DNA from 3 places in the Solibacillus sp. R5-41 genome. Region 3 is predicted to be linked to each of the others. Evidence: riboswitches for the same ligand, from Rfam matches in the RefSeq annotation. Region 3 holds a riboswitch; each other region holds the start of a gene.
The links. A riboswitch is a leader RNA that binds a small molecule or an ion and turns the genes downstream of it on or off. The one in region 3 is predicted to bind thiamine pyrophosphate.
Positions count from the first base shown of each region.

Region 1: it holds a riboswitch for thiamine pyrophosphate, as region 3 does, so the genes downstream of both, CSE16_RS10485 (ABC transporter substrate-binding protein) here and thiT (energy-coupled thiamine transporter ThiT) in region 3, are expected to answer to the same signal.
Region 2: it holds a riboswitch for thiamine pyrophosphate, as region 3 does, so the genes downstream of both, tenA (thiaminase II) here and thiT (energy-coupled thiamine transporter ThiT) in region 3, are expected to answer to the same signal.

Region 1 is NZ_CP024123.1:2,168,451-2,179,178, reverse strand. It holds gene CSE16_RS10510 (FtsX-like permease family protein) at 1-1,287, shown strand, start outside; gene CSE16_RS10505 (YxeA family protein) at 1,309-1,668, shown strand; gene CSE16_RS10500 (response regulator transcription factor) at 1,792-2,499, shown strand; gene CSE16_RS10495 (sensor histidine kinase) at 2,503-3,909, shown strand; gene CSE16_RS10490 (DMT family transporter) at 4,237-5,109, shown strand; TPP riboswitch at 5,318-5,429, shown strand; gene CSE16_RS10485 (ABC transporter substrate-binding protein) at 5,597-6,577, shown strand; gene CSE16_RS10480 (thiamine-binding protein) at 6,581-6,874, shown strand; gene CSE16_RS10475 (ABC transporter permease) at 6,871-7,656, shown strand; gene CSE16_RS10470 (ABC transporter ATP-binding protein) at 7,631-8,356, shown strand; gene CSE16_RS10465 (GNAT family N-acetyltransferase) at 8,409-8,903, opposite strand; partial or broken gene CSE16_RS10460 (cysteine hydrolase family protein) at 9,065-9,577, shown strand; gene CSE16_RS10455 (GTP cyclohydrolase II) at 10,317-10,728, shown strand, end outside.
Region 2 is NZ_CP024123.1:771,180-781,907, reverse strand. It holds gene CSE16_RS03545 (DUF4179 domain-containing protein) at 1-948, shown strand, start outside; gene CSE16_RS03540 (DUF2238 domain-containing protein) at 1,265-1,888, shown strand; gene aac(6') (aminoglycoside 6'-N-acetyltransferase) at 2,187-2,624, opposite strand; gene thiE (thiamine phosphate synthase) at 2,949-3,593, opposite strand; gene thiD (bifunctional hydroxymethylpyrimidine kinase/phosphomethylpyrimidine kinase) at 3,580-4,404, opposite strand; gene thiM (hydroxyethylthiazole kinase) at 4,401-5,156, opposite strand; gene tenA (thiaminase II) at 5,143-5,826, opposite strand; TPP riboswitch at 5,891-5,990, opposite strand; TPP riboswitch at 6,098-6,197, opposite strand; gene CSE16_RS03510 (endonuclease Q family protein) at 6,466-7,635, shown strand; gene CSE16_RS03505 (VanW family protein) at 7,872-8,897, opposite strand; gene CSE16_RS03500 (aspartyl-phosphate phosphatase Spo0E family protein) at 9,220-9,405, opposite strand; gene CSE16_RS03495 (hypothetical protein) at 9,499-9,687, opposite strand; gene CSE16_RS03490 (YkvS family protein) at 9,870-10,055, shown strand; gene CSE16_RS03485 (CPBP family intramembrane glutamic endopeptidase) at 10,147-10,728, shown strand, end outside.
Region 3 is NZ_CP024123.1:3,766,877-3,777,604, forward strand. It holds gene CSE16_RS18730 (polyphosphate kinase) at 1-196, opposite strand, end outside; gene map (type I methionyl aminopeptidase) at 683-1,435, opposite strand; gene thiT (energy-coupled thiamine transporter ThiT) at 1,929-2,540, opposite strand; TPP riboswitch at 2,629-2,736, opposite strand; gene CSE16_RS18750 (magnetosome magnetite crystal formation protein family) at 2,838-3,164, shown strand; gene CSE16_RS22270 (hypothetical protein) at 3,237-3,356, shown strand; gene CSE16_RS18755 (AAA family ATPase) at 3,422-6,478, opposite strand; gene CSE16_RS18760 (exonuclease SbcCD subunit D) at 6,479-7,642, opposite strand; gene CSE16_RS18765 (ABC transporter ATP-binding protein) at 7,782-8,795, opposite strand; gene CSE16_RS18770 (ABC transporter ATP-binding protein) at 8,767-9,804, opposite strand; gene CSE16_RS18775 (ABC transporter permease) at 9,827-10,728, opposite strand, start outside.

The DNA.
Region 1 (10,728 bases), 1.6 Mb from region 3:
TGGCTTGCACTTCAAAATATATTGGAGTCAGAAGCTTGGAGAAAAATCGGTATACTGGTAACTCCACTTGTTATTATCGTAACCGTAATTTTAGGAACTTATTTATTATTTAGTACAGTAACAATCTATTTATTAAAGATTTCAAGAAATAATAAGAAGAAGTTTTGGAAAGGTATTAACATCATAAGTACATCCCAGCTTCTATATCGTATGAAAGGAAATGCACATACATTAACCATTATTGCTATTTTGAGTGCTACTACGCTAACAGCAGTCGGAGCGTCTTATAGTTTGTATTATAACAATAAAAGTAATGCTGAATTAGCAAATCCAAACAGCATCATGTTTATCAATAATGACAACCAAATAACAAATAAAGTTAAAGAGCTAGTTTCAAAAGTAGAAAACCATGACATTACCTATCATAAAGTGATTCCTACGCTACAAATGAGAGTAGATACGACGAGTTTGAATAGTAAAATGGGTCCGGAAGAAGCGATTTATACTATGATTTCAAATTCATCTTTCAACGAAATGGCTGAACTTCAAAAAAGAGAAGACCATCTTTCACTGGAAAAAAATGATGCAGCTGTACTAGATTCAGGCTACTATGAGGGATTATCTCCAGAATATGTAGGTTCAAGTATTCCTTTAAATGGAGTCAGTCAAACGGATGAAATTATGTTAAAAAAACTGTTGAAATATAATGTCCTCAATGTTCGAACTGCAAATATAACCGTTGTGATTAGCGATGAGCTATTTACACAATTGGAAAAAGAAACTACCTCAATCAATATGGAAACATATGGCCTTTCGGGTGGCGAAAATGGAAAAATGTTAAGTAAAGATATTCAGTCTATTCTCCCAGAGGAGGCTGGTTTCTCTAGCTTTTACAACGATTACGCTCAGGGAATGGAAGCGGCTGGTTTAATTATCTTTATTGGCGCTTTCCTAGGATTGGTATTCCTTGCTGCAACAGGAAGTATTATTTACTTTAAACAGTTGACGGAAGCGAATTCTGATAAAGAGCGTTATGTGATCCTACACAAAATTGGTGTAAATAAAAAAGAAATTAGAAAGTCTATTTCTAAACAGGTATTCTTTATATTTGTTCTACCATTATTAGTAGGGATAGCACATTGTGTAATTGCGTTAACTGCTTTATCAAGATTACTACAAACAAACTTGGTTGTTCCTGTATTAATCTGTATAGGTATTTATGTTTTAATCTACATTATTTATTACTTCTTAACGGTGCGTACTTACTATAAAATTGTGACCAAATAAAATATGGACGGAGAAATAGCAATGAAAAAAATAATTATAGTTGTTGGAATAGTATTAGTGATTCTAATCGGTAGTTTGTTTTTTATCCAAAATGTAAATATTAATCGGTTTGGAACGGATGAATATTATACAACAATAATTGGAGATGGAAATAAAATGGAGGATAAAATGGACGATGGTTCTATTTTAGTAAGGTATGAATACGATTTACCCGCTTATGATAAAGATAGTAACCAAAAAACATTAACATTTACTGCCAACAAACAACTTCGAAAGAATGCGTATTTACTTCTGTTCGTGAAAGATGGAAAGGGAGTTACCTCATACAAGGAAGTGACTGCTGAAGAAATACCGGAAAAAGCCGTTAAAATGTTGGAGTAAATTTTTTCTGAAATCAAATCTAAAGAATCCTTTATTACAAGGGTTCTTTTTTGTTCATATAGAAATCTTAGGGTTGTTTCGTTTATAATTGTTTAAACATTGAAGGTGTGGAGGTAGTAATGAATGGCGTTAAATAAAACAGTATTAATTATTGATGATGAGGAAGATATTTTAAGAATTATAAAAACGGTTTTAATAAAAGAAGGGATTGAAAAAGTTGTAACTTCTACCACTGCAAAAGGAGGCTTTGACGAGTTCCAACAATCACATCCAGACCTTGTATTATTAGACATAATGTTACCAGATGGAGAAGGTTATGATGTATGTAAACAAATAAGAAATATTTCGAATGTGCCAATTTTATTTATATCAGCAAAATCAGAGGAATTGGACAAGCTCTTAGGCTTTGCCATTGGTGGTGATGATTATATAACAAAACCATTTAGTCCTAAAGAGGTTGCTTATCGAGTAAAAGCTCAGTTACGAAGGGCAGAATTTTTGCTAACGGATAACAAGACAGATCCTATAATTATAGCTGGTCCGTTTGAATTGAACGATCAAAAAGCGGAGTTATTAAAAAATAAGGAAGTCATTGAATTAAAGCCAAAAGAACTTGGTTTAATGAAGTATTTTCTCCAAAATATTAACAAGGTGATTAGTAAAGAAAGGCTCTATGATACCGTCTGGGGTGAGGACTATTTTGGCTCGGATAATACAGTGATGGTTCATATCCGGCGATTGCGAGAAAAAATAGAAATTAATCCCTCCTCTCCAAAATTTTTAATTACTGTAAAAGGGTTAGGCTATAAATTTACTGTAGAGGATGAATAAATCATGACGTGGAAGTTAACTGGAAGATATATACTTTCCGTTGTATTAGTCGTAATTCTCGTTGTTTTCATAAATATGTTTACAATGTTTGCTTTATTGCTAGCTCAGTCTGCTTTTAACTTACCAATATTTAAAGGAAACGAAGCAACGCCTGAACAATTTACAAGACAATTTCAAGAGAACATAAATATAGCAAATAATCATGTGACTATTACCGAAAAAGGAAAAAAAGCGTTGGTCGAAGAAAATGCTTGGATTCAAATTTTAGACGAAAATGGTAAGGTAATCTATGGCTATAGGGTGCCAACAGGTATAAAGGAAAAGTATACGCCATCAGAAATCATTCAAAACTATAAATATCAGGAGATTAATGGGGATACAACTGTATTTGTTGGTAATAAAAAGGAAGAATCCTATAATTACAGTTATTTTATTGGAATAGAGAATCCCAGTGTAAATCGCTTATTTATTTCGTTTGATAATCAGGACATATTTCAAGCAGTAAAAGTTGGCGCTATTGTTCTTATTATAGACATCTTCATCGCCTTATTAATTGGCTACTTATTTAGTAAACGTCTAACAAAACCTATACAAATACTCATTAATGGCATCAAAAGACTGGCGAATAAAGATTATACTGTCCATTATGAGCCTAAAGGGGTTTATAAAGACGTTTTTCATAATGTCAATTTATTATCTAATCAACTTACAGCCAATGAAAAGGAAAGAAAGAAGTTGGAGATGATGAGAGAAGAGTGGATAGGAAATATTTCACATGATATAAAAACTCCATTAGCTTCCATACAAGGATATGCTGAATTAATAAAAGATCCAGATTATAACTTTAGTTTATCAGAAATAAGGGAATACGCTGAGATTATTGAACAAAAGTCTTTGTATATAAAAGAGGTAATGGATGATTTAAATTTAACGACAAGATTAAAAAATAAAGCATTATCATTAAACAAAGAAACGGTTAATATTGTTTCTTTATTAAGAAATATGGTAATTGATATCTTAAATGATCCGCATTATTCTAATCGCCATATAGAGTTTCATGTAAATCAAGAGAATATACCTGTAGCGATTGATGAAATTCTTTTTCGAAGAGCGATCAATAATCTAATTTATAATGCGATTGTTCATAATGATGAAAATGTAATAATAGATGTAATGATTGAGAAATGTGAACGAACTCATATAACTATAAAGGACAATGGAAAAGGCATAAAGAATGAGGAACTTGATAAAATTTTTGATCGCTATTACCGAGGAACCAGTACCGGAGAAGCACATAAAGGATCTGGACTTGGAATGGCCATAGCTAAAGATATTATTCAGGAACATAATGGAGAGCTTACGATTAACAGTGAACTTGGTTTTGGGACAACGGTAGAAATTAAATTTTAAAGAACCCTAGTAAAATTAAAACGTTGCCGAATTAAACAGCAATATTTTATTCATTAATAACAGTATGTTGAGTTAATAAAATTCAGTTAATGACTGGGGTTTTTTTCAGTGATTAGATTAAATCTTTTTTATAAAACTACAGATACATCTACAACAAGTGGAGGCGCACATTTGAAGCTACCTGCCTTATCCAAAACCCAATCGCCAACAGTAAATTTCATTGAATTTTGTACACTTTTTCGATTTTAGTAAATTCTCCTTCCATTTTTACTAAATATTGATTATTGTTAAACTATTCGTATAAATTCATAGAGAGAAGGAATATTTATGCAGAAATATAAAGGCGAAATTTTGATGCTCATTACGGCCGTGATGTGGGGGAGCGGTTTCGTCGGCATGGCTGTTGGGCTAGAGTACTGGACCGTCTTTCAATTAATGGCTGGGCGCTTTTTATTAGCGTCCATTATTTTAAGCGTTATATTTTATAAAAAGTTAAAATTAATTACGAAAAGCGTTCTTTGGAAGGGTGCTGTCCTTGGCGCCATCTTATTTGCCGCATTTGCTTTGCAAACGATGGGGCTGGAGTACACGACACCCTCGAAAAATGCTTTTTTAACAGCTTTAAATGTTATTATTGTACCAATCATTGCGTATGTCATTTATAAACGTCGCATTGATCGCTTTGAATTTATTGCTGCCGGAATGGCGATTGTCGGAATTGGCTTTTTATCATTACAAGACTCGCTCACAATCAATTTTGGCGATTTCCTGTCCATTTTATGTGCAGTTGGCTTTGCCTTTGACATTTTCTATACAAATGTTTTCGTCAAAACTGAGGATGCACTTGCTTTAACAATTGTTCAATTTTATACGGCGACGATTTTAAGTATTGCTTCAGTCCTAGTGCTTGGTGAGGTGCCAACTACATATTCTTCGGAAGGGATCTACGTTATTCTTTACTTAGCGGTTTTCTGTACGGCGGTTGCGTATGTGTGTCAAAATATTGGGATGCAATATGCAAATCCAACAAAATCCGCAATTATCCTATCAACGGAAGCTTTATTCGGTACGATATTCTCGGTATGGCTACTCAGCGAAATATTAACGGGGCGTATGCTGTTCGGCTGTGTGTTAATTTTTGTTGCCATTATATTTGCCGAGGTCAAGCCAACCTTTAAAAGGAAAAAATTATATGCATAAAAGGATGGAAAGCAACCTGTTTTTTAGGTTGCTTTTTTGTGAGGGGAAAAAGTTGAAATACGTGCCAATTCACATGAAATCACCCATTATTCGCACTTTATTCAGGTACTACGAAAGGCTTTTAAAGTGAAAAATCGGAAAACTGGATATATTAAGCTTGACCTATGTGTCGGATATCGTTACGATAGGCATTGAAAAGTTCATAGACCTAAAAATGTAGGGGTGCTAGTGTTGCTAGCTGAGAAAGTGATCCATGGAGAGACTTACCCTTTGAACCTGAACTGGTTAATACCGGCGGAGGAAACATTGACACGTAGATTGTTATTTAGTTTATTTTTGTAACTATTTGTTTCTTGTTCGACGCCTGGTACCCAATGTACCAGGCGTTTTTTACATTTTTCTATTAGTCCTTTTCATTTGAAAGATAGATCTTGCAAAAAAACGCAAGAATCTGTACATACTTAGGCGAAAAAGGGAGGATTTTTACATGTGGAAATGGTTAAGTATTATTGGCATGTCATTGCTATTAGTAGGCTGTCAACAAGATGCTAAAACAGAAGATTCAGATTTGACGAAAGTTCAAGTGGTGCTTGATTGGACGCCAAATACGAATCATACGGGCTTATATGTTGCCCAGGAAAAAGGGTATTTTGAGGAAGCAGGTCTGGATGTTGAAATTATTCAACCAGGGGATGCAGGTGCAGATCAGCTTGTTGCAACAGGCAAAGCACAGTTCGGAATTAGTGCCCAAGAATCCGTTACACAGGCGCGATTGCAAGGTGTCCCAATCGTTTCCATTGCAGCCATCATTCAGCACAATACATCGGGTTTTGCATCATTAAAGGAAACGGGGATTCAAACACCAAAAGATTTTGAAGGAAAAACATATGGCGGCTGGGGTTCACCAGTTGAACAAGCCATTATAAAAACGGTAATGGGCATGGAAGATGGGGATGTAGAGAAAGTAGACATTGTTAACGCCGGCTCTGCAGACTTTTTTAATATGATGAAACAAGATATTGATTTTGCATGGATTTACTACGGCTGGACAGGCATTGAAGCGGAGTTACGTGAGCAAGCTATTGATATGCTATATTTAACAGATTATGCGAAAGAATTGGATTACTATACACCGGTAATTATTACGAATGAAAAGTACATTGACGAGGAAGAAGAAACGGTTCGTGCATTTATGCAGGCCGTAAGCAAAGGCTATGAACTAGCGATTAACGAGCCAGAAGAAGCGGCAAGTATGCTATTAAAAGCCGTACCAGAATTAGATGAAGAACTAGTAGTGAACAGTGCGATTTGGTTATCGAAACAGTACCAAGCAGAAGCGTCACAGTGGGGAATCCAATCATTAGACGTATGGGAAAACTACGCGAATTGGATGTTCGAAAATAAGTTAATCGAAAAAGAATTAGATGCTGAAAAAGCATTTACAAATCAATTTTTACCGGAGGAATAAAAAATGGCCAACAGTTTAGTAAGTATTCAAATTATCCCGAAAACAGAACGGTATGAAGATGTGATCCCGTATGTCGATGCAGCCATTGCAATGATTGATGCGTCTGGGGTCGTTTATCGCGTAGGTCCTTTAGAAACAACGATGGAAGGCGAGCTAACACAGCTTCTACAACTGATTGAAAAAATGAATGAAAAAATGGTGGAACTGGGTGCAATTAGCGTCATTTCTCAAGTGAAAATTTTATATAACCCACAAGGTGCATCAATCGAAAAGCTAACGGGGAAATATGATTCATGAACCTTTGGAAAAAGTATCGCATTACGATAGGCTTTTTACTAAGTTTATTCATCATTGCCGAAATTGTCGTGCGGCTACTAGATTTACCAGTTTGGCTATTTCCTGCACCATCTGTAGTCATAATGGAGCTTTTTCAAACGTCTGATGAACTTTTACCACATGTCATTGCAACGGTTAAGCTAACAATCATCGGTTTAACAGCTGGAAGTTTAATTGGTTTTATCGTAGGGATTTTATTGCATTTACTGCCGATCGTCCATAAAGTTGGCTATCCATTAATCCTGATATCGCAAAATATCCCGACGATTGTGCTAGCGCCACTATTAATCATTTGGTTTGGCTTCGGGCTTATGCCAAAGGTCGTCATTATTGGGTTAGTATGCTTCTTCCCAATTGCGATTGCCCTGTTGGATGGGTTACGTCAAACGACACCAGAACTGCGACAGTATTTTCAAATGGCTGGTGCGACAAAATGGCAGCAATTTTGGAAGCTTGAGCTACCGTTTGCAATGCCAGCGTTATTTTCAGGGTTAAAGATTGCCGCTACGTATAGCGTGATGGGTGCGGTCATTACCGAATGGCTCGGTGCGAAACAAGGTTTAGGCGTGTATATGACATATGCACAATCAGCCTTTCGCACAGATCGCGTGTTTGTTGCGATTACACTCATTGTCGTACTAAGCTTAAGCGTTTTCGGAATCATTCGCCTAATAGAAGAGCGTTTTGTACATAGCTATAAAAAGGAGGAGCCACATCATGCTAACAATTCAAGCACTCCATAAGCAATTTCAGCAGCAAGAAGTTTTGCAAGATATTGATTTACATGTACAAGATGGAGAAATCGTGGCATTGCTTGGTCCTTCTGGTAGCGGTAAAAGTACATTATTACAATGTGTTGGCGGGATATTGCCACCATCTTCTGGTCAAATTTTCATTGATGATACGCTCATTAATGGGGAAAGTGGGCACATTAGCTATATGCCACAGCATCACTGCCTATTACCTTGGCGAACGGTGTTACAAAACGTACTGCTTGCACAAGAATTATCGGGCACGGTTAATAAGGATGAAGCTATTGAATGGATTGAACGTATTGGATTAGGGGATTATTTACACGCCTATCCACACGAAATTTCAGGTGGCATGAAGCAGCGTATATCCTTTTTACGTGCTTTATTAAGTCCGCAAAGCTTGCTCTGTCTAGACGAGCCTTTTTCAGCACTGGATGAAATTACACGCCATAAAATGCACATTTGGCTATTAGAAATGTGGAAAAAACGTCAAAAGTCTATTTTATTTATTACCCATCAAATTGATGAAGCGCTTTTTTTGGCAAACCGTATTTATGTGCTATCGGAACGCCCGGCAACGATTAAAGCAGAAATCCAAGTGCCGTTTCCAAAAGAGCGCACAAAGGAACTGTTAGAAACCGAGGAATTTTTCCAAGCACGTACAAAGCTTTTGAACTTGTTGATGGAGTGAAAATCTTATAAAGCACAATTCATTGTTTAAATGGATTGTGCTTTACTTCGTATTATAATAAACGAGACATATAATATTCATCCACATATTGGCCGTCGATAAATAAAGAGTCTTTTTTAACGCCTTCAATTTCAAAGCCCATTTTTTTATATAAATGAACCGCTACTTCATTCGTCGCGATAACGGTTAACTCTAGGCGATGAAGCTCCACTTGTTTTGCCCATGAAATAACCGAAGTGAAAAGTGCATTACCTACACCTTTTCCTCGACTATCACTATGTACGCCAATGACAATATATGCTCGATGTGCAATGCGTTGAGGCTTTTCATTTTGGACGATCATATAGCCTAATATGCGGTCACCTTCAGTTGCAATAAACATACCTGATTTGGTTTGACTATTGATTAATTCAATAAGCTTGCCTAAACTTTCAGGAGTCACCTTTCTTTCCCCAGGTGCAAATAGCATAAAACCAGATTCTTCTGCATTGCTCATCACAAATATGATGTCTTCAGCATCACGATTCGTTGCTTTTCGGATTTCAATCATAGCTAAAACTCCTTTTAATTTCCTATTTTTCTCATTATACCAAATAATCAATGACTGACTCTTTTGATTTTTTAAACGATAATGTAAATTAAAGGTGTAGTATCCTACCTCAAATGATAAAATAATTACTATATTGTGAAATGAAAGAGGTAAAACGAATGGAAACTAGTTCAGATGTTTTAATCGTTATCGATTTACAAAATGGCGTATGTTACAGCGGAGATCATCTATTTGATTTATCAAATTTACTCACGAAAGTAAATAATCGAATCGCCTTATATCGAAAATTACATAAACCTATCGTTTTTGTTCAACACTGTGATGAAGGATTAGTACCCGAAGAAGAACTTTGGGCAATTCATGCCTATTTAGATGTCCAAAAACATGATTATTTTGTAAGAAAAAAACATGCAAATTGATTTTACAAAACGAACTTAAAACAACTTTTAGACCAATTAGATATCCAACGCATTGAATTTTGCGGCGCTCAAACAGAATACTGTATGGATGCTACAATTAAATTTGCTCATGGAATGGGCTATGAAAACTCCATGGTACAAAAAGCAACCTCAACTTTGAATAATCCATTTATGTCTGCAGAAGACACAATTGATTTTTATGAAAATATATGGAAAAACAGATTTTTAACATTGATAGAAGATGAATTATAGAAATGTATTACACCGGGTGTAACTAAATATTGAAAAGCTCATTATAGCTGCCAAAAGAAATGTTAGAACAGTTACAATAAGAAATACTTGCGGAAGTTCGGAGGGAAGACGAAATGATGTTGCATTCATACAAAGGAGATATTATGGATGCTACTGATTTAACTTATGAAGAACTAGAAGCGTAAAAAATGTAAGTATTCCCAAGTCCTTTTGCTAACAACGGCAAGTTTAATCCAAATGGGTCGGTATCAAGCACGGAATTTTTTGCGTTTCTGTAATAAGCATTTCTCATATAAAAACAAAAACGCCACTAAATACTGAAACTAAAATTGGTAGCGTGTTTTATTTGTATTAATCATAAACAACCCTGAATTACCAAAAGTTGTATAATCATTTCAATTTATATGATAAACTAGATTAACAGCAAAACATAGAGCGGACGGCGGTTGGCACTCCTTTGAGAAAGGGGGTGTTAAAGATAGTGACCTATGAAGCATTGAATTTAATGTTCCATTTTTACCACATTTTATGCTGAAATAAAAATAAAAGCAAAAGCTGTGCCGAGAGTTAAAACTTTCAGCACAGCTTTTTTCATTATCAAAAAGTATGCTGCTAGAAGCTTATACGAGCGTTGATATTTCTTTGTAATAAGGTTTTCTCTATGAAAACGGGCGGATTCAATTGACGATTTGGAGTTATTATAATATACTAGCTTACATAAAGTAACTAAAAGATGGGAATGGACAACATGGAAAATATACTTTCGATTTTACTAGATAAAACAAATCTGGTCGCGCGTAACGACTTTCAAAATATAGCAGTAGTTGGCCCAGTGAAATTACCAGTGAAGCAAAGTGAATTTGAAGCAACATTTAACTGGTACAGCTGGCTACCAGTGGACATAGCGCACTCAAAAGAGGAAGTCATTTCATCCTTAAACGAAATGAATCTAGCATTTGGGCAACAGTCTTCAGTTTTAGTATATGGAGATTTTGAAAATGCAGACAATGCGCTCATTCGTATGCATAGTATATGTCATACAGGCGATATTTTTGGCTCACAGCGTTGTGACTGTGGCTACCAGCTGCATGAATCGATGAAAATGATTGTCGAGAATGGCTGTGGCGCTATTTTCTATTTAGCTGATCATG
Region 2 (10,728 bases), 1.3 Mb from region 3:
CGTGTAAAACAGCATGTACTAAAAAAACGGAAGAAAACAACGATTTGGCGCAAACTACCCTTAGCAGCCATACTATTTATTAGTACAGCAACTGTAACAAGCTTTGCCTTCCCCTCAATTGCATCACAACTTCCATTTATGGATAATGTCATTCGCTTTTTTGATGATGAATATAAGCAGATTACAAATTTCGAAACGTTCTCAAGTGAGATTGGTTTGTCGCAAACGAGCAATGGGATGACCGTTATGATTGACAGTGCTGTATACGATGGGACAAATGTTACCGTATCCTTTGCAATTGAAACGGAATATGATTTTGGCGATTCCATGTATGTTCGTGCACCTCACTGGTTTGATGTTGTAGGGGCTAGTGGAAGCGGTGGAACTGACCGAATAACTAAAATAAGTGATACTCGTTATGTAGGGCTTGCTAGTTTCACACCTCGTTTTAAAAACGATGCCTATCCTGAAACAGTCGAAGTCACATGGAAGCCTGAAGCTTTTTATAACTCTGTTACAAATATAGAAGTCGAAGGTGACTGGTCATTTGCTTTTTCACTCGACCGTTTAGCAGGTAACTTACAGACCCTAGATAAAACCGTTGCAAATTCAGAGGTGAGCTTTACCCTTCAATCAATTGAATACACAGACGTTTCAACTGTATTCTCTTATAATCAAGAAGTTCAAGAAAGCTTGCTAAAAAAATGGAAAGAAGTAACACCTATTTTCTATATTACGGATAATCTGGGTAATCAATATATGGAGGGAACTGGCGGTGCTGGCTCAACATCCGATAACTATCGAACATTTGAGGGCACCACCTCGTTTGGAGCAATTCATGAAGATGCTTCCGAGCTCATTATTAAACCTGCTGCAATTGCAAGCTTAATGTACGGTATGGGACATATTGAAATAGAATTAGAGCCTATTGTAATTGATTTAAAGTGATTTGATAATCAAACATATTAACAGGGGCACCCTGCGGAAAATCAACTCTAGTAGTAACCTTTACAGAAAAAAAGCGTCCGTTCTGGAATGAAAGTCCCATCGCATTACGGTGAAAAATTAAGCATCAAAATTTTATAAAACAAAAAAGAAACTCATTCTCCCAACAGTTAAAGCTGTTAATGGAATGTAGTTTCTTTTTCAATTAACAATAATAATATAAATTGCGACATATGAAACATGCTTTCTATAAGCCCAAGATAAGCTGTATAAGCAATTCCTTCTCACCCCATACTGATTTAAAAAGAGGTGACTACATTTGAATTCAACAAAACAAAAAAATATCCATGTTTTGCTATTGATTATCGTCGTGATTGTTTTCATTTGGTCATTTATTAATCCTAAAGCCTATTTAGATTGGCTTGCAGAAGTAAGTCCAGCCGTATGTATAATTATTATTGTCATTGCAACTTATAATAAATTCAGATTCACTACTCTCTCCTATTGTATTATCGCTCTTTTGTCGATTTTCACCTTTATTGGTGGTCATTACACATATTCTGAAGTCCCTTTTTTTAACTGGATACAAGATGAATTTAATTTGAAAAGAAACAACTATGATCGGCTTGGTCATTTTCTAAAAGGTTTAGGCGCCATTGTCGTAAGAGAAGTATTAATCAGTTTTACCCCGTTAAAAAAAGGTGCGTGGCTATCTACTATTACAATCAGTTTCATGTTAGCGATAGCCGCGCTGTATGAAATTATAGAATGGCTAAGCACGAAAATTTCAAAAGGTAGCCAATCATCGAAAGACTTTTTAGGGATGCAAGGCGATAAATGGGATGCACAGTGGGATATGTTCTTAGCTTTTATCGGTTCGGTTTTGACTATCCTTATTTTCACAAAATTACATGATAAATTATTACGAAGGAAATCCAAATAAAAGCCTTTCAGCATATTTGCTACTCCATTAATACCTATTTAATTTCGAACATTTTCCGGAGCACTAAAAAAACAGGATGCAAGTAATTTATATGACAAACGGAGCCATATAGAAGTAGTTACCTTAGTACTCGGAATACGAGCATGAGCAGCAAATAAGCTGTAAAAAGCAAGTTTGCCATCACTTAGTATAATAACTTGAACGAAGATAAACTTTTTACGTTTTTTGAATACAAAAAAACTGTATAAAAGCAATAGTAGCTGCTTTTATACAGGATCGGTGAAATTTTGTGATTTCGTTAAATTAAAGTTTTAGTAAAACAAATAATCCGATTCGCTTCAATAAATCCTAGTCGTATGTGCATTGCTAGGCTTTCTTCATTATGTAGTTCACAGTCGCTAGCAAATTCTTTACAGCCTTGTGTTTTGGCCCATTGTTCACAAGTAGCGATTAATTCTCTTGCCACCCCTTTCTGACGATAAGCATCTTTCACATATACCCCTTCTAAATAACCGACCGGACTTGTTGCGGTACCTTCTACATAATCATGGCGTATTTGACACTGCGCAAAACCAATCTCTTCATGTTCAGAAAAAGCCAAGAAAATAACCGCATCCGGCTGTACAATTATATTTTTCATCTCATCAGCCAATGTGACAACCTCATTATCTGGCCATAACGCCATAGCAAGCTGAGCGACTGTTGTAATATCTTCTATAGTAGCTTTTTTTAACATACTATCTCCCCCAGTTTTAATTTGTCTTATTTCAACTCAATTTTATAGCCTAATATTTCGCTTTATTACTACAATAAAAATCATGTTGGTCTTATTCTAACAAAATAACTGGTACTTTGAAATATATGGAAACCCAATTAACAATTAATCAATTCTAATCAACAGACCTATTTAGATAACAAACGGCTAGTTAAATGTAGTGTCCTTCCAAAAAAGGAGCTTTTATTACTTACTAACCACAAAAAAACTAAGGAGCGTATTCCATTGACAAAGAGAATACGTTCCTTAGTTTGATAAAAATAACAATAAGCAATAGCAGATCCTTTAATTAAAGAATTGGCCAACTGGATTATCTTTTATTGCTTTCACCGTCGCATTTATGTCGTCGCTCTGACAAATAGCTGAAATAACTGCTACCCCGTCAGCTCCTGCCGCTCGGACTTCGTAAACATCCTTCGTTGTAATACCCCCAATTGCAACAATCGGATAGGATGGATATGCCTCTCTCGCTAGTGTTAAAAACGTAACACCTGCTGCATCTTTCGCATCGAGTTTAGAGGTCGTTTCAAAAATGGGTCCGATCCCGACATAATCTGCACCATCCTTTACAGCGAAATCCATTTCTTCCATCGAATGCACAGATACACCGATCCATTTGTTTGGAAAAGGCGTACGAATTTGTGCCAGCTCGGTATCATCTTGACCAATATGTATACCATCCGCATCAATTTCTAACGCCAATTCAACATGATCATTGATAATAAACGGTACATTGTATTGACGGCATAACTTCTGGCAGCTTTTGGCGAATTCCACGAGCGCTGTACCAGTTAATGCACCATCACCCTTTTCTCGCAGCTGAAACATCGTAATACCTGCTTGTAGTGCTTTCTCTAAAATAACGAGTGGGTCTCCGCTGCAATTGATCGTTCCCATAATAAAATATACATCTAATTCATGTCGTTTCAACAAGCTGTACCTCACCTTTCGATGATATTTGCTTATAGGCAAAATGATTGGTCGGTCCATTTCCATTTCCAATGTTCAAAGGATTTTCAATGGCGGCCTGAATAAATCGTTTCGCCTCAATAATTGCATCCCGCACAGCATAGCCTTTCCCTAAAAAAGCAGTTACTGCCGCAGAAAACGTACAACCAGTTCCATGTGTATGCCGTGTATGAATACGCTTACTACTTAAGGAAAATGTTGAGCCATCCTGGAAAAATACGGTATCTACCGCTTCCGTACCTTCTAAATGGCCCCCCTTCATTACAACGCATTGCACACCTTGTCGTAAAATTTGCTGTGCTGCCACTTGTATATCAGTTGGAGTTGTAATCGTCATTCCTGTAATGACTTCTGCCTCTGGAATATTAGGTGTCAGCACAGTTGCTAAAGGTAATAACTTTGTTTTGAGTGCTTCGACCGCTTCCCGCTGTAATAAACTAGCCCCGCCCTTTGCAATCATAACTGGATCAACGACAAGCTGTACGTCCATTTTCTGTAAAACTTCCGCAACCGTTTCAATAATGTCAGCTGAAAATAACATCCCCGTTTTTAGAGCGGTTACAGGCAAATCTGCAAATACAGCCTCCATTTGAGCTTGAATAAAACCAGGCGGCGTGGGAAAAATATTAGAGACTCCTATTGTATTTTGTGCAGTTAAAGCAGTAATAACAGTCGTCCCGTATACACCAAGCTCCTGAAAGGTTTTTAAATCTGCCTGTATACCTGCCCCACCACTACTATCCGAGCCTGCAATCGTCATCACAATATTCATAGCTGTTCCCTCAATGAATATTTTTCAAGGCCATTTAATACGCTCACTTGTACCGATCCCATATATTGCGCTTCACCACTAGCCTCTGCCGCTATTTGTTTATATTGCTGTAAAACTTGCTGTAAATTTGTTATTTTATCCCCTTCAACAGATAGTGCTGCACTACAAATGGCACTCAATAAACAGCCTGAACCAGTAATTTGAGTCATCCGTACATCGCCACCAGCAATTTGCTCCACTACATGACCATCCGTTACAATGTCTGTTTTTCCCGTTACAATAACCGTTGTATTCCATTTTTTTGCTACTTGCTTTGCAACTTCAACAGTATCCATGTCTCCTTCTCCACTGTCGACACCTTTGGATTCCCACTGCACACCAGCAATTGCGGCAAGTTCCCCTACATTACAACGGATTGCGTCAAAACGGATTTGCTCAAGCAATTGCTGAACGATTTTTTTTCGGAATTCGGTTGCACCAACCCCTACAGGATCAAGTAAAGTCGGAACATTTAATTCATTCGCTTTTTTTCCTGCAATCAACATCGCCTCAAATGTCCATGAATTTATTGTCCCGATATTAATTAACAATGCATCTGCCATTGCGACCATTTCCGCCACTTCATCCTTATCATCTGCCATGACAGGAGATGCCCCTATTGCTAGCAAGCCATTCGCTGTAAAATTTGCGACAACATAATTCGTTATACAGTGGACGAGCGGTTTCTTTTTATGAATATTATACATAGTCATATTGAGCAACCTCATTTTCCCAGTTTTCTAATGTCCAAGGCATTTCCCAAAACTTCCATTCGTAATAACAGCTTTTCACGAAATGTGCTTTGAAAATGGCGCTTTTTTCAGGCTGTTCCTTGACATAGCGGTCCATTATCGCTTTTTGTTTTTCAATTGTCGCTTTAAAATCGTCTGCACTATACATCGCAATCCAATCCTCATATAGCTTAACGCCCGGTTTTGCATCTTTATATTTTTCACCGATTTCCTGATATAACCACGGACATGGGAACATCGCTGCAAAAGCCTCTGCAACATCTCCATTATGTGCAGCATTATACATGTGGCTCACATAATTATAAGCAGCTGGGGCAGGCTCGAACGCTTTTAGCTCCTCTACGGATACAGCAAGTTCTGCAAACACAGTTCGGTGTAATTCAAGCTCTCCTTCGTTAATAGATTGTGCCATATCAAGATAATACGAAATGTCGTCATTATGCTCCGCTTTCGAAGCTGCAATCGCTAGCACTTTTGTGTAATGCTTTAAATAATACGCGTCTTGCATCATATAATATTTAAATTTTTCAATTGGTAGCGTGCCATCAACAAGCCCTTTCACAAATGGATGCTCAAAGCTTCCTTCCCAGTATAAATCCGTTTCTTTTCTTACCTCATCACAAAATGTCATCTTTCTTCCTCCTTGTGTTAGGCTTAAGAACAAAAAAAACGCTCCTAAATGCGTATAGCAAAGAAGCGTCCTACTCATTGCTCCCTACGCCAGTATTAACTGAACAGGTTCTAAGGGTCAGGTTTTAACCTTCTCAACGCCGATGCGTCCCCCCGCTAATAAAATATTTTCTTGGAAAAACAATTACTCCTGAGCTTTGGGCCAACACGAAAAAAACAAAAAACTCCCCTTAAAGGAGAGCTCATGTACAAAAAAAATGCGAAATGTGTTAATCGCTATGTACTTTGCTCCCTACGCCAGTATTAACTGAACAGGTTCCAAGGGTCAGGTTTCAACCTTCTCAACGCATACGCGTCCCCCTGCAAATATTTTAATTACCTTTATGCTACCATTCTTTCCATTGCATTATCAATAGAATTTTTTCAACTTCTGACAATGCGCAATACAATTCCAATATTTAATTGGGCAGACGGATAGCCATATAAATTCGTGCAGGTATGGGAATGGTAATTGTGAAATTGTCAAATTTCAGGTCTGGAAATCCTCATTTAGAATAACTAAAAAAACAGGAATTCTTCCATCGTATAACTAAAGTTTATTGACACATCCTTAAATTTAGAAAGGTGGCGATAAGTTAATTTGTTAAAAAACTATTATGCGGATTTGCATATTCACATTGGTCGCACATTGAATGGACGCGCAGTAAAAATTACGGGTAGTAAAACATTAACATTGACGAATATTTTACAAACAGCCAGCTCACAAAAGGGGCTCGATTTAATTGGAATTATCGACTGTCATTCACCGGGCGTATTAGAGGAAATGGCGCAATTGATAGCACAAGGTTCTCTTGTACCACTTGCTGACGGTGGACTGCGGTATGAAAATACAACACTTATTTTAGGCACTGAAATTGAAATTTACGATACGAATTGTCATGGTCCGATTCATGTGTTAGCATACTTCCCAACAATTACGGTTATGAAGGCTTTTTCAGATTGGATGAGTCAACATGTAAAAAATATACATCTCAGCTCGCAGCGTATTTATTGTGATGCAAAAACATTGCAGCAACAAGTAGCTGCACTCGGTGGTTTGTTCATCCCCGCACATGTGTTTACACCTTTTAAAAGCTTATATGGGAAAGGGGTGCGACAAAGCTTAACGGAAGTATTTGATCCGGCAATGATTGATGCGGTTGAACTTGGTCTTAGTTCCGATACCGAGATGGTCAGTAAAATAAAAGAACTTAAACATTATACATTTGTCACCAATTCTGACGCTCACTCCCTTGGTAAAATGGCGCGAGAATATCAAAAACTATATTTAGCAGATGCAAATTTCGTTGAGTTGTTAAAAGCATTGCACAATATTGATAATCGCTCTATAAGCGCTAATTATGGGTTACATCCTTTACTCGGAAAATATCATCAAACTGTTTGCGCTAAATGTGGCAGTCATGTACAGGATGAGGCGAAACTCTGTCTCAATTGTGGGAGTAAACAAATTATTAAAGGTGTGGCGAAACGCATACAGGAGCTGTCCTCCGATCATACGACAGAACGAAAAAGACCGCCCTACATCCATCAAGTACCATTAGATTTCATACCGGGTATCGGTCCAAAAATAATAGAAAAGTTACTCGCCGCATTTGGTACTGAGATGGACATACTACACCGAGTAACGGTTCTTCAATTGGCGACAGTTGTACCACAAAAAATTGCAGAAAGAATTGATTTAGCAAGAACGGGGCAGCTATATTTTGCAGTTGGTGGTGGCGGGGTTTATGGGAAGGTTCAATTTGATTAACCAAATAAAACCTTCCAGATTGCTTATTTAATATCAATTACGCCTCGGATAACTCTTGTTCAGATTTTTTTTGAGCTTGCTCAAAAAAATTCACTAAAAATATGTGACATCCGCAGGGGGCTTTGGGTCAACACGATGTTGGTCTCTCTGGCGCTGCCACAGGATGGGGCGCTTATTAGCTTAAGTTCCTCTATTCATCCCCACATATCGGAGTGGAGGAGCTCTGCTGAATCAAGTTATTGATTCTTTTTTAGCATCCCCATATAATCCTCTGATGTTCTTAATTCTACTGTGAGCGAGCCATTACGATAAATCGATTTTATTATAAAAGGGACACCGCTTATATTTTGAAAACGGTAATCCAATGTGCCATAGGAAACCGTTGCATCTCTTCCTTTTGGTACATAGCCTATATCTAATGAATGATGATGTCTTTCAAGCGTGGCAATATGCAGTTGATCAATCGCGTTAAATAGTGTCGAAGATGTTTGGCAAATCCCCCCACCAATGCCCATTACAAGCTTTTTATTAATAATTTCAGGTGCAGGTTGATAGCCATTTGCCTCATCTCTAGGACCTACATTCGAGTTAAACGAAAAATAATCTCCACTTCCGACAATAATGTTATGAATCGCATTTGCCGACAGCTCGATGTTTTTATTTCTCCCTGTATTAGAAGATTTAAAATAAGTTGTATACGAAGCGATAACTACATCATCTAAGCTTTCAATATTAGCGGCACTATAATTACTTTCGGTCACATATAAAGGTAATGCAATAGTGGCATTTTTACTAGATGCCGCCAAAATTTTTTCCACTAATTCACTTTCCTTTAAAATTACCATAGGACTGCCCTTTATAATTTTGCCGTCGTCCGCTTCTTTATCAAGCACCATTTTCTGATCATAGCCAGTAGTAGTTGACGAACCTCTCGCTAATTCCTTCACGATCTTTTCGATTTCATTGACGTAAACTGTAAAATCCTTTTCGTACCCGAGCTCAGTCGGCCTAATTGTTTTGATTACTGTGGACGTGTTTGGATCAAGTAATTTAATAACAACAGGCTGTACGACAACTGCTTCATTTTGACTCTTTTTTGGGCCCATATCCGTTTCATAATGAACAACTTTCTTTTTTAGTTCCTCACTCGTTTGCTCGAATTCATTGATTTTAGTGCGCTCTTCTTCCTTTTCTAAATAGCCAAAACACCCCACCAATATAACAGAGCAAAAAGTAATAAGTAGTATAAGGTTTTTTTTCATCCCGATTTACCTCTATCCACCTTAACAATGGTGTTATTTTAATTCACTTTGGCATTTTATGCAGATGAAGGTAAGCGTGTGTCATGTCTGCTATTAAGCTTAAGGTTATTATGGGCTTTATGGGTTGTTTTAATAAAAAAATCATGTACTTTCTTCTCCCAACCATATCATGCAAACATTTTCTTTTCACAAAAAAAGAGAGTAGCCGCGATTTACGCTACTACTCTAAAGGGGGAAATGAGAATGTTGCTGTGTTCATAATTAATATTCCCTACAATTTATTTTTTAAACATTTATTTTAATTTTTTGTGTAATTTATTATTTAATTTGATTGTCTAAAAGAATTAGGTGTATTTTCATGTTGTTGTTGCTCTTCAAATGCATTAATTAGACGGTCGACTTGTTTACTTAAATTAATGGTTTCTATACTTTGCAGCCCATTTTCAATGCCTGATTTTATCATTAACTGCCGCTTAGCTTCGAGTGCTATTAATATCGCGTCGTCCAATTTCCTACCCCCTATCTGATTAATTACTCTATACAATTATACTTCCTTTTCATTGCTCATTCAAAAAATTCATTTTTCTTTTTTCGACATTTTTTATGCTCTAGGCTCTTTCAAAAACGTATAAATAACGTCGCCACCTTGTTTCGCTTCTCCACGAAATTGTTTAAATTGTTCATCCTTTATTAGTTGTTCACGAAATTGTAAATAATGCGATTTTTTAATATGAATAGTTTCAACTTCTCCATTGCGAAGTTGATCCACCATTTTTTTTAAGTCATCCATAAAAATTACCTCACTTTGATTAATTACTTAATTTGTATCCATCACATCAATATATCAAACAATACAATAAAAATTAAAACAAAATTGCAACCAAATTATGAAAATATTAAAAAAAAGCCTTTACGAAAGCACATTTTTGTAGCAAACTGTTAATTATTAGTCGATGAAGGAGCTGACTGCTAATGAGAATTGCTGAAGTTGGAAATATTATCGAGTTTAAAGATGGTCTTAAAGGAATTGTAGAAAAAGTGAATGAAAACTCTGTAATAGTCGATATTACAATGATGGAGAACTTCCATGATTTAGAAATGGAAGGTAAAACAGTTGTAAATCATAAACGTTATAAGATTTTAAATGTTCAAGATTAAAAAATGAAGATAAAAAATACCCTTTTTAGCATCGATAAGATGCTAAAAGGGTATTTTTTTGATACGATAGTTTAAGGAGGTCATGTTCAAAATGAAAAATCATAAACAAACAATTTTACTCCTTCTGGCTCTGGTTTTTATTTTCAGTATGATGTTTTACACTTTTCATGAAAAAGCAATTTTTTGGTATTTATATACCTTTACGCTACTAGTTGGGATTGCTCTTTCTTTAGTTGCAAGTAAATTTGAAGATCGACTACCGACATGGCAATATTTACTGTTTGGTATTGGATATGGCACAATCATTTATGGCATAGTGAAATTAGGCGCTCTACTATTACCTTTCATAAATGCCGATTTCTCAACTGAAATCGCAAAATTTTTAGAGGTTTACGGTCCTAAAAATATTTATCATTATCTTATGTTGATTTTCATTATTGCAACGGGAGAAGAAATGTTTTGGAGAGGCTATGTACAGCAACAGTTAAAACGATTTACCTCACCTATGTGGGCCGTCTTCGTTACAACGCTTTTGTTTTCATTATCATTAGCAATTAGCGGATTTATCCCTGGTGCAATGGCAGCAATGGTTGGGGGGTTAATCTGGGGGACATTATATGAATGGAAAAAAAGCTTACCATTAATAATTGTCTCACACGTCGTGTTTGTTTTA
Region 3 (10,728 bases):
TGCGCTCTGTTAGACGTTTAATCGCGCCCCCCTTCCCCGCTGCATCCATCCCTTCAAATGCTAAAATTAATCCGATTTTATTATTAAATAAAAATTGTTGCGCATTTAACATTTCGTATTGTAGAACTTTCAACTTTTTCTTGTACATTTTTTTATCTACTTCTAAAGACAAATCTAAGTTCTTTAACTGCTTCATCAATTTCATCCTCTCCTAGATCAGCTACTATTAGTTTACTTGAAATTATCTGGATTTGGTAATTTTTGTTCGTTTGTGCTATTTTGCACTTATTTTTTTGGGAAGGAGGAAATAAAGAATACCTTCTGCAGATACAAACTTTCTAATATAGTGGGTAGCGGTGGATTTTTAATTAGATTTTCATTCCAATTTAAAGCAGCATTCTAACTTTTTAAGCTATAGTGCAGATGGAATAAAAAATTTTACGCTTCACCAAATCCTTCCTGTAAAGAACATGTAGCGACAGAAATAAAACCTGGGAATGAGAACGCGAGCATTTATTGTAAGAACAAATTTTGGTGTTAAGTCACTATTCTTCTTGCCAATTTATGCTTTTAGCTTTTCAATTATTAATATTTTCAATGAGCAATTACCTTTAAGTGATTTCCCAAAAAATGATAAATTGCAAAAAAATCGTAACGACTTTAAATGCCGTTACGATTTTTATTAGTCTTCTAACATTGTTAAAATAATTGGTTTATCTTTTGTTACAATAATTGAATGCTCAATTTGGGCTACTAAAGATTTATCTGGTGTTACGAATGTCCAGCCGTCACCTGATTCTACAATGTGCTCTGCTTTTGCTGAAATGAATGGCTCTACAGCAAGTACCATTCCCTCTTTCATTATTGTCGTATCCCAAGCGTCGTAATAATTTAAAATATGGTTTGGTGCTTCATGTAAAGATTTACCTAAGCCGTGGCCTGTTAAGTTCATAATGACAGTTAAACCGTGATCACGCGCCTCACGCTCTACTGCCTTACCAATTTGATTTAATTTTGAACCAGCTTTTACTTTTGTCATCGCACGCTCAAGCGCTGACTTCGCTACTGCACATAACTTTTCTTTGTCCTCATAGCCTTCACCAACTACGAAAGAAATCCCCGTATCTGCAAAATAGCCGTTTAAAGATCCTGAAACGTCAATATTAACGATGTCACCTTCTTGGATTTTCTTTGAACCTGGAATACCATGTGCTACCTCATGATTGACACTAATACAAGTGTATCCTGGGAAATCATATTCTCCTTTTGGTCCTGAAATGGCTCCTGCTTCTGCAAACATGCGCCCTGCAATTTCATCCAATTCCTTCGTAGTAACACCCGGTACTGTCGCAAGCTTCATTGCCTCACGAATTTCCGCGCAAATACGACCAATCTTTTTAAACGCTTGGACTTCTTCTTTAGTTGTAACGATCATGTTAAACTTCCTTCCTCATAATAATGTCTACCCTACACTATATCATACTTAAAAAAAGTTGTAAGGGTTCAATTACTACAACTTGAAGAGTGGCTATTTTTCATCTCTATAAAAGCTGAACTAAAGAATTCCTTCTGCTAATGTAAGCTTTTTGTTATAAATTCTAATAAAGTTTGTGCTCGTTTAGGCTGGCTAAGCACATGAGGCGAACAGCTTTGTTGCACAAATCTGCACTACTCATCCGTGTGCTTTGTGCAAGGCCAGCCTCTGTGTAAGTTTGGCACACTGAACCTTTAGCATATTTTGCGCCGCTACCGTGGGAGGCGGCGGATTCTTAGTTAACTTCCATTCTAATTTTAAGCAGGTTTCATATGTGCAAGTTATATAATAATAAAAGGAGCATCCCATATTCGAGACACTCCTCCATCCTAAATTATTTAATTTATCAATTACTCCTCGATTAAAAGGATGTTTCCATGCTGACATTGCTCCATCAGTTTGACGTAGAACTTCCACCTATAGAAGCGGATGATTTCTGCTGTAGCGAGTTATATGTTTTTAATAATCGTGGTGCGGATGTGAATAATAATACTGCTATAACAGCTGTTAAAATCGTCGCCGGTAGCATGTACGAAGCATTATAAAGTATTGAATATTTCCAGACATTTTCATCACCAGCATATTCCTTAAAGAATACAACACCTGCTAAAAGGTGGGCACCGAATCGTAAAAATCCACCGATGAAAATTCCGATGACAATATAAGTCGTCATTTTCGCTTTGTTTAATGCTTGTGTTGCTTCAAGTAATGGTTTACGTACAACAGCAGCAACTCCTACCGCTGTAAAGGCAATGCCGTAATCAAGTAGTGCCTGCACCCAATGTACTATAAATGCACCGAATACCATTTGTAAAACCCCAATAATTAATCCTGTTGCTAAACCTGCTACTAAGCCCCAACGAATCGCCATTAATACGATGGGTAGCATGACAAAGCTGATGGATCCACCTTGTGCCCATAATTTAAATGAGTATTGGTCTAGTACTAGCCCGATGGCAGCAAAGATTGCAATTTCCACCATCATTAATAATTTCTTTTTGTCCATATCAAATCTCCTCCTTTTTTTCCGATGTAAAAAGTGAGAAGGAATAGAAAAAAACGACATCAGGACAGAGCCTGACTATCGTTTATTAGTCGGTTTCTATCCACATCCCTACGCAAGCGTTAACTTACAGGTTCAAAGAGTCAGTGCATTACGTGCACAATCTCAGCCAACAAATTCGGCACCCCTTGTGGTTACATCTTTTTAATTGTTTGAACTAATAAATTATATCCAATAATAGTAAAATTATCAATACCATTAGTTATAGTTCCTTATAAAAATGTAAAGGAGTTGAATGTTTTGGATAATTCAAAAGGTTTAAGTGCAATTGGCTATTTAAGTATCTTTTTTGCGCCATTCATTGTGCCATTACTAATATTTTTTGTGAGTAAAGACACCGCTATACGTTCACATGCAAAGCGCGCATTTATTTCACAATTAGTCCCATTCGTTTTGGGGATTCTATTTTTAGTTATCTTCGTTTCATCATCGCTTTTCGTATCAAATGCTTTCTCTTTTAATGAAAGTACCATTTTACTCACGATAATTATCTTTATTTTGTACTTACTTCTCACCTGTGCTATTGCTGTTTGGAATTTTGTACAAGCAATCAAAGTAATGCGTTAATATTAATAGGCTTTTTATTAATGGGTATACTAACTTTACTTCCGCTGAAAGAAATTAAAGGAGCGTTCCATTATGAAGCTAAAAAAATTAATAAAAACTGCAATCAAATTTGCGCCAATTATTTATCCAATCGTCAAAAAAATAATTGATAATAGGTCAAAATTAAAGGCTACAAACATGTCAAAAAGATAGCTTTCCACAGTTCCTACATGCAGAAAAACCATTTTGCACGAAATCAAAATGGTTTTTCTATGTTTTTATTTTATGATAATTTCCGTTCGACTATGGCCTTCTTTTAGCTTTTGCACTTGTAAAATTGCTGGCATTGCCGCTTTTAATTCTGCAACATGTGAAATGACGCCAATTAATCGCCCCGTTTGTTGCAAATCAATTAAAATATCAATCGCTTTTCTCAATGATTCCTCATCTAAAGTACCGAAGCCTTCATCAATAAACATCGTATCAATATGAACACTACCTTGCACACTTTGAATGACATCAGCCATCCCTAATGCAAGGGCAAGTGAGGCATTGAATTTTTCTCCACCCGAAAGTGTCTTCACATCGCGGGTTTGTCCTGTATTACTGTCAAACACATCAATGCTTAGCCCACTTTGTGCATTCCCTTCCTTACGTCCAGTAGACTTCAAGAAATATTGACCGTTCGATAAAATACGCAAGCGCTCGTTCGCCGCATGCGTCACTTTTTCTAAGTAACCAATTTGTGCGAAACGTTCAAATGAAATTTTTGCTTCATTTTGACCACGAATAACATCATAAATTTGCTCTACTTGAATTAACTTTCCTTTATATTGCTCAATTTCTGTTGCTACTTTTTGCAATCGGACTTTCGTTGATCGACATTGCTCCATATATGATTCAGCCAGTTTATAGTCCGCATATAGCATCTCAAATTGATGATTCAACTCATTAATTTGCTGCTCCCATGCCGTTAAATCGACAGGTTCTTTCCCCGCTAATTGAGCAGAATCTTCCGCAATTTGTACAGCAAAGGTATGCATTTTTTGTCGGAACTGCTCAATTTCTTGACGCATTTGTTGCTGCACTTCAATCGCTAAAATCGACTTTTTATAGCTCACCTCATCTGTAAATCCGGCATTTTCAAGCGCTAATAAATATTCCGATTTCGCCTTTGATTCCTCCTGTAGCTGGTCAATTTCCCGCTTTTTAGCATGTTCGAAATTAGCCGCACAAGTTTTTTCATTTAATTGTGCTTGCTGCAAATGTTGCGTAGCTCGTTCGATTTCCCCTTTTAACGTTTCATGTTTCAATTGCTCCACCTGCAATGCTGCGTTCACTTGTTGCACTGTTGTAAATTGTGGAAGCATTGACTTTTCACTTTGCTCAAACTTCCCTTGCTCCTGAGCTAATTGCGTATTCACATTCGTTACATAAGTACGCCCTTTTTCAATGCGAGTTTGTAGCGTATCTAACTGTTTCATTAACTCTTCATTCGCATGCTTTTCTGTTACTAATTGCGCCTGCTGCTGTTTCATTTTTTGCAATGCTTGTGCCAACTCGCCAGTCGTTTGCTCATTTTTAAATAGAGAATCAATCGTCACTTGTTGCTCGTCAAGTTGCTTCTGTTTTAATTGTAAATTCCCTAAATCAATATCTAACTTTGATTTCACTTCATAGTATTTTTGCATCGCAAGTTCTGCATTTTTTCGCAATCCCTCCGCAACACTCTCTTCAACTGCGGCTGTTTCTTGATTATTCACCGCTGGATGTTCAAAACTACCACAAACTGGGCAAGCCTCTCCGGAAACTAATGTAGACGCAATAAATGCTGCTTGGTTATGGCGAATTTGTTGCTCCACTTGCTTTACTTGTTGCTGAGCAGTTTCGGCAGCTTCTTGTTTTTGAGAAACTTCATCTTGCAATGCTTGTACTATACTATTTAATTGAATGGCCTCTTTTATGTTGTGTATTTTCTGTACGAGTTGTGCATGCTCCTCAAATGTTTTCTGATAAGGAACAATACCGTCTTCTAATTGTTTAATAAGCACTTGTTGATTCGTTTTCCTTTCTATTAAATTTTTCTGCTCGGCAGTTAATTCATCAAATAAATTTTCTACTTTTATCTTTTCACCTTCTAGCTTGTTGATAGCCAATTTAATGTCATCCATTGAACGGTAAATGGGTAAAAGCTGCTCTAATTGTGAAATAGTTTTAGCGTACGTTTCGATTAAGTGCGCCTGTTTTTGTTGCTCTTCATATCTTTTTGACGCATGAGATAATAGCTCTTGGGCATTCGTTTGTTCAGTTGTTGCACGCTCCAATGATTCTTTTGCTAGTGATAATTGAGTTTTAGCTCGTTCATAATCACGCTCTAAAGGTGTAATTTGGCTCGCTTTTATTGCCAACTCAATTTGCTTTGCCTGGCTCTCAAAATGAGCTTCTTGCTGCTTCAATTCTGCTAATTGTATTTGACGTTGCTTAAATTTTTCAATACGTTCATTTAAAATTTTCTGCTCACCATACAATTCATTTTGTTGTTTTAAATCTTTTTTCAATGCCTCATAACGAATATTTAGCTCGGCCGCTAATGCTACATAATGCTGCTCTTCCACTGCTAATGCACCTTCAACCTGATACATATTAATTGCATCACCATTAATCGTTGCAAAAAGCTCAGATTCACGCTCTGGCAATCTATTTTTTATTTCATAAATTGTTTGGTCCTGTTGCATTTTTGCCTGATCATACATGTTTTCTGCAAGCTTCTTTTTATCCTTTAACAGCTCGACCATCTTTGTAAATCGCTCAGTTTTAAAAATTTTACGGAAAATCTCTTCCTTGTGCTTTGATTCGGAAGTTAATAGCTTTTGGAACTCCCCTTGTGGCAGCATGACAATTTGATTAAACTGTGATTGTGTTAGACCAATGAGCTCCTCAATCTTTGACTGGACAAGCTTAACTTGAAATTTTTCGACAGCAGGTTCATTTTTGCCACCCGTAATATCATAAAATTCTCGTTTAGCACTCGCTCCATCATGTCCAAATTTACGCCAAATTCGATAAATCCGTCCTCGTACTTCAAAAATAAGCTCGACTTCTGTATCCATTGTCGGTTCTGCAAAATCACTTCTTAAAAATAATGATTTTTCGCGATCCTCACCACTCCCTGCATCATAAAGAGCAAACGTAATCGCATCAAAAATCGTCGTTTTCCCTGCACCAGTAGAACCTGAAACGACAAAAATGCCATGCTCATGTAGCTTTGTAAAATCAATGATTTCCTTCTCTTTATAAGGACCAAATGCACTCATAGATAGCTTTAGCGGCTTCATTTATAGCACCTCCTGTGATTCTCGTTCACCATCGAGTATTTGCTGCAACACTTCCGTATAAATTTCCATCGCCTCATCACTTAACGGCTTCCCAGTCATTTCGCTATAAAATAATTCAAACAGCTCTGAGTCATCCATTTCAACACGGCTCATTGTTGATGTTTGCTGTTCCATCTGGCTATAAACAGCTGTTCTTTCTATATGTAGTGCATTCGGATACACTGTACGAACAAGCTCAGTTGCACCTTTTACATAGCTTTCGTCTAATAATTTCACGAAAACATAATCTTCACTACGGGGATGCTGCAAAATAGCTTCTAACATGCCTGTCACAATTTTCATTTCACGAATAGCTTTTAATGATCGACGTTGCAATGTCACTTCACCGTTTTCCTGTAAGTCTACAATCGTAAAGCCTTTTTTATGATTCACTTCTGATTCTGAATATTTAAGTGGGGATCCTGCATATTGAATCGTTTCATTCGCAACAAAATGCGCCTGATGTAAATGTCCTAAGGCGGTATAACAAAACGGCTCAAATAGTGCCGATTTTATACACTCCGTCCCACCAATCGTTAGCTTGCGTTCTGAATCACTCGTATTTGGTTCAGGTAAACCATCCTTTGTAATAAACGCATGAGCAACGATAATATTTCGCTTAGTAGGGTCAAGTTTAAGCTTTATTTGGTCAATAATTTTAGCCATTGCTGCTTCATGCGTCGTAATCGTTTCATCCTCAAAAATGGCCCTTACCGTAGATGGCTCTGCGAAAGGCACTAAGTAAAAATGAACTTCTCCGTAAGTATCCTGTAAAATTACCGGCTCAATTACTTTTTCTAAATGGCCGATAATATGTAGCCCACTTGCCTTCATCAATTCGCTGCCAAAGTTTAAACGTGTCGCGCTATCATGATTTCCAGCAATCGCGATAATTGGTGTTTTTTCTTCAATTAAAATTTGCTGCAATGTCGTATTTAACAATTGAATTGCATCCGTTGGGGGAACAGAACGGTCATATAAATCCCCTGCAATGATGATAAGATCCGGTTTTTCTGTTCGAATTTCCTCAATAAATTGCTGTAAAATGTGTTGTTGATCTGCAATCATTGATACACCTTGCACAAGTTTTCCTAAATGCCAATCCGCCGTATGAAAAATTTTCATAAAATTACCCCCTCACTTTGTTACCCATAGTGTACACGACGTTATTAACTCGACACAACTCGCACCACAATAATAGAGATTTCTATATAAAAAAACACACCAAACGAAATTCTCATTCGCGTGGTGTGAAACTTATTTATTATCTTTTTTCGGTCATTGTACCTGCTGTAATTTCTTCTAAATAATGACACGCTGCTTCATGTCCGTCTTTCATTGCTTTTGTCGTACGCAGTAGTGGTTCTTCAATACGACACTTTTCCGTTGCAAATGGACAACGCGTGTGGAAACGACATCCTGTTGGTGGATCAATCGGTGAAGGCACATCTCCTTTAAGTACAATACGATTTTTAACCGCATCTGGATCTGGTACTGGAATGGCTGATAATAACGCCTTCGTATAAGGGTGCTGTGGATTTTCAAATAAGCTTAACTTATCCGCTATCTCCACAATTTTCCCTAAGTACATCACAATAATACGATCTGAAATATGACGTACCACCCCCAAGTCATGTGAAATGAAAAGGTACGTAAGCCCATATTCATTTTGCAATTCTTCCAATAAGTTTAATACTTGTGCTTGAATCGATACATCTAGTGCCGATACTGCTTCATCACAAATAATGAGCTTTGGATCGACCGATAATGCGCGTGCAATTCCGATACGTTGACGTTGGCCACCAGAAAATTCATGGGGGTAACGATCTGCTTGATACGGTCGTAAGCCTACTGTTTCCAATAGTTCTTCAATGCGCGCACGACGCTGATTTGCTGGTAATACATTTTGAATGTGCATCGCTTCATTTAACACACTCGCTACTGTTTGACGTGGATTAATCGAAGCATATGGATCTTGGAAAATAATTTGTAAGTCTTTTCGGAATTTGCGCATTTCACTTTTAGAAGTTTTCGTTAAATCTGTTCCCTTGAATACAACAGACCCCTCTGTCGGCTCTTCTAATCGCAAAATTGCACGTCCTGTTGTCGATTTGCCACAGCCTGATTCCCCTACAATACTAACCGTTTCACCTTCGTAAACTGTAAATGAGATCCCATCAAGTGCTTTTACGTGATTCACTGTACGACCTAAAAAGCCACCCTTAATTGGGAAGTACTGCTTTAATCCCTCAACTTTTAATAGTTCTTTTTTCGCCATATAGCGTCACCTCCGAATCTCCAACCCACTCATCAGAGTACATCCAGCATCGGATTTGCTCTGCACTTTCATCATTTGGATTTAATAGTTGCGGCTCTTTACTATGACAAAGCCCTGTCGCAACTGGGCAACGTGGTGCAAAACGACATCCAACGGGCATTTCATGTGGACTTGGTACCATCCCTTTAATCGGAATTAATCGCTCTTGTTCAATATCATGACGTGGCAATGAATTTAATAAACCTAATGTATAAGGATGCTTCGGATTTTTAAATAAAGAACGTACGTCTGAATATTCTACTACTTGGCCGGCATACATTACCGCTACATAATCACATGTTTCTGCAACAACCCCTAAATCATGAGTAATCATAATAACTGACATGCCTAAACGGTTTTGTAAATCTTTAATTAACTCCAAAATTTGTGCTTGAATCGTTACGTCAAGTGCAGTCGTTGGTTCATCTGCAATTAAAATTTCTGGGTTACAAGCAAGGGCCATCGCAATCATGACACGCTGACGCATCCCACCTGAAAGCTCGTATGGATATTGCTTTACACGCTTTTCAGGAGAAGGAATCCCTACAAGCTTCAGCATTTCGATTGATTGTTGGATTGCTTCCCTCTTGCCGACCTTTTTATGAATTTGAATCGTTTCTCCAATTTGCTGACCAACTGTATAAACAGGGTTTAACGATGTCATCGGCTCTTGGAAAATCATCGAAATTTGATTCCCACGAATTCCTCGCATCGCTTTTTCTGGTAGATTTAATAGATCCTTGCCCTTAAAAAGAATTTCTCCACCTTTGACGCTACCGTTCGATGCAAGTAAACGTAAAATTGTTAGTGCCGTAATACTTTTTCCTGACCCAGATTCTCCTACAATCCCAATTGTTTTACCTTTTGGTACTGCAAAGCTTACACCATCAACAGCGCGCACATCTCCTGCATCTGTTTTAAATGTTGTTTGTAAATTATTGACGACTAAAATATTTTCCGCTTCATTCATTTGCCACACCTCTTTTCCTTTACTAATTCAAGTCAATACGTTTATTTAAGAACTTGTATGAAATATCTACGAGTAGGTTAACAATTACGAATAAGAGAGATATAACGAGCACCGTTCCTTGAACAACTGGGAAATCACGCTGTCGAATTGCATCAATTGTTAAACGTCCCATTCCATTAATCGCAAAAATTGTTTCAGTTAATACTGCACCACCAAGGAAGCCACCAAACTCTAATCCGATAATCGTGACAACTGGAATTAATGCATTTTTTAATGCATGGCGATAAATAACGATACGTTCTGATACCCCTTTTGCACGTGCAGTACGTATGTAATCTTGACCAATTACTTCAAGCATTGATGAACGTGTCATACGGGCAATAATTGCTGCTCCCCCTGTACCAAGAGTAAATACCGGTAAAATCATTTGACGCCATGTCTCCCCCCAGCCAGATGGACGCATTTTTAGAAACTCTGGAATTGGTATATCAAACGGCAAGTTACCAAGTGCAAACCACTGAATTAATAGTAAACCTAGCCAAAAGTTTGGCATAGACAACCCAAATAATGCCACAATCATAATCGTAACGTCAGTTAATGTATAATGGCGTACTGCAGAAATAATTCCTGCAATTAAGCCTAAAAATACGGCTAAAATCGTCGAGTAAATCGCCACTTCTAGAGTTATCCAAAAGCGCGCTTGAATTTCATCCATTACAGGACGGCCACTACGAATTGAATTCCCTAAATCCCCTTGTAACGCACTGCTTAAAAAACGACCGTATTGCACATACGCAGGATCATTTAAACCGAGCTTTTCACGTAAATTTTCAACTGTTTGTACAGATGCACCTTCCCCGGCCATTACTTGCGCAGGGTCACCAGGAATAAGGAACATCAATGAAAATACTAAAATAGAAACAC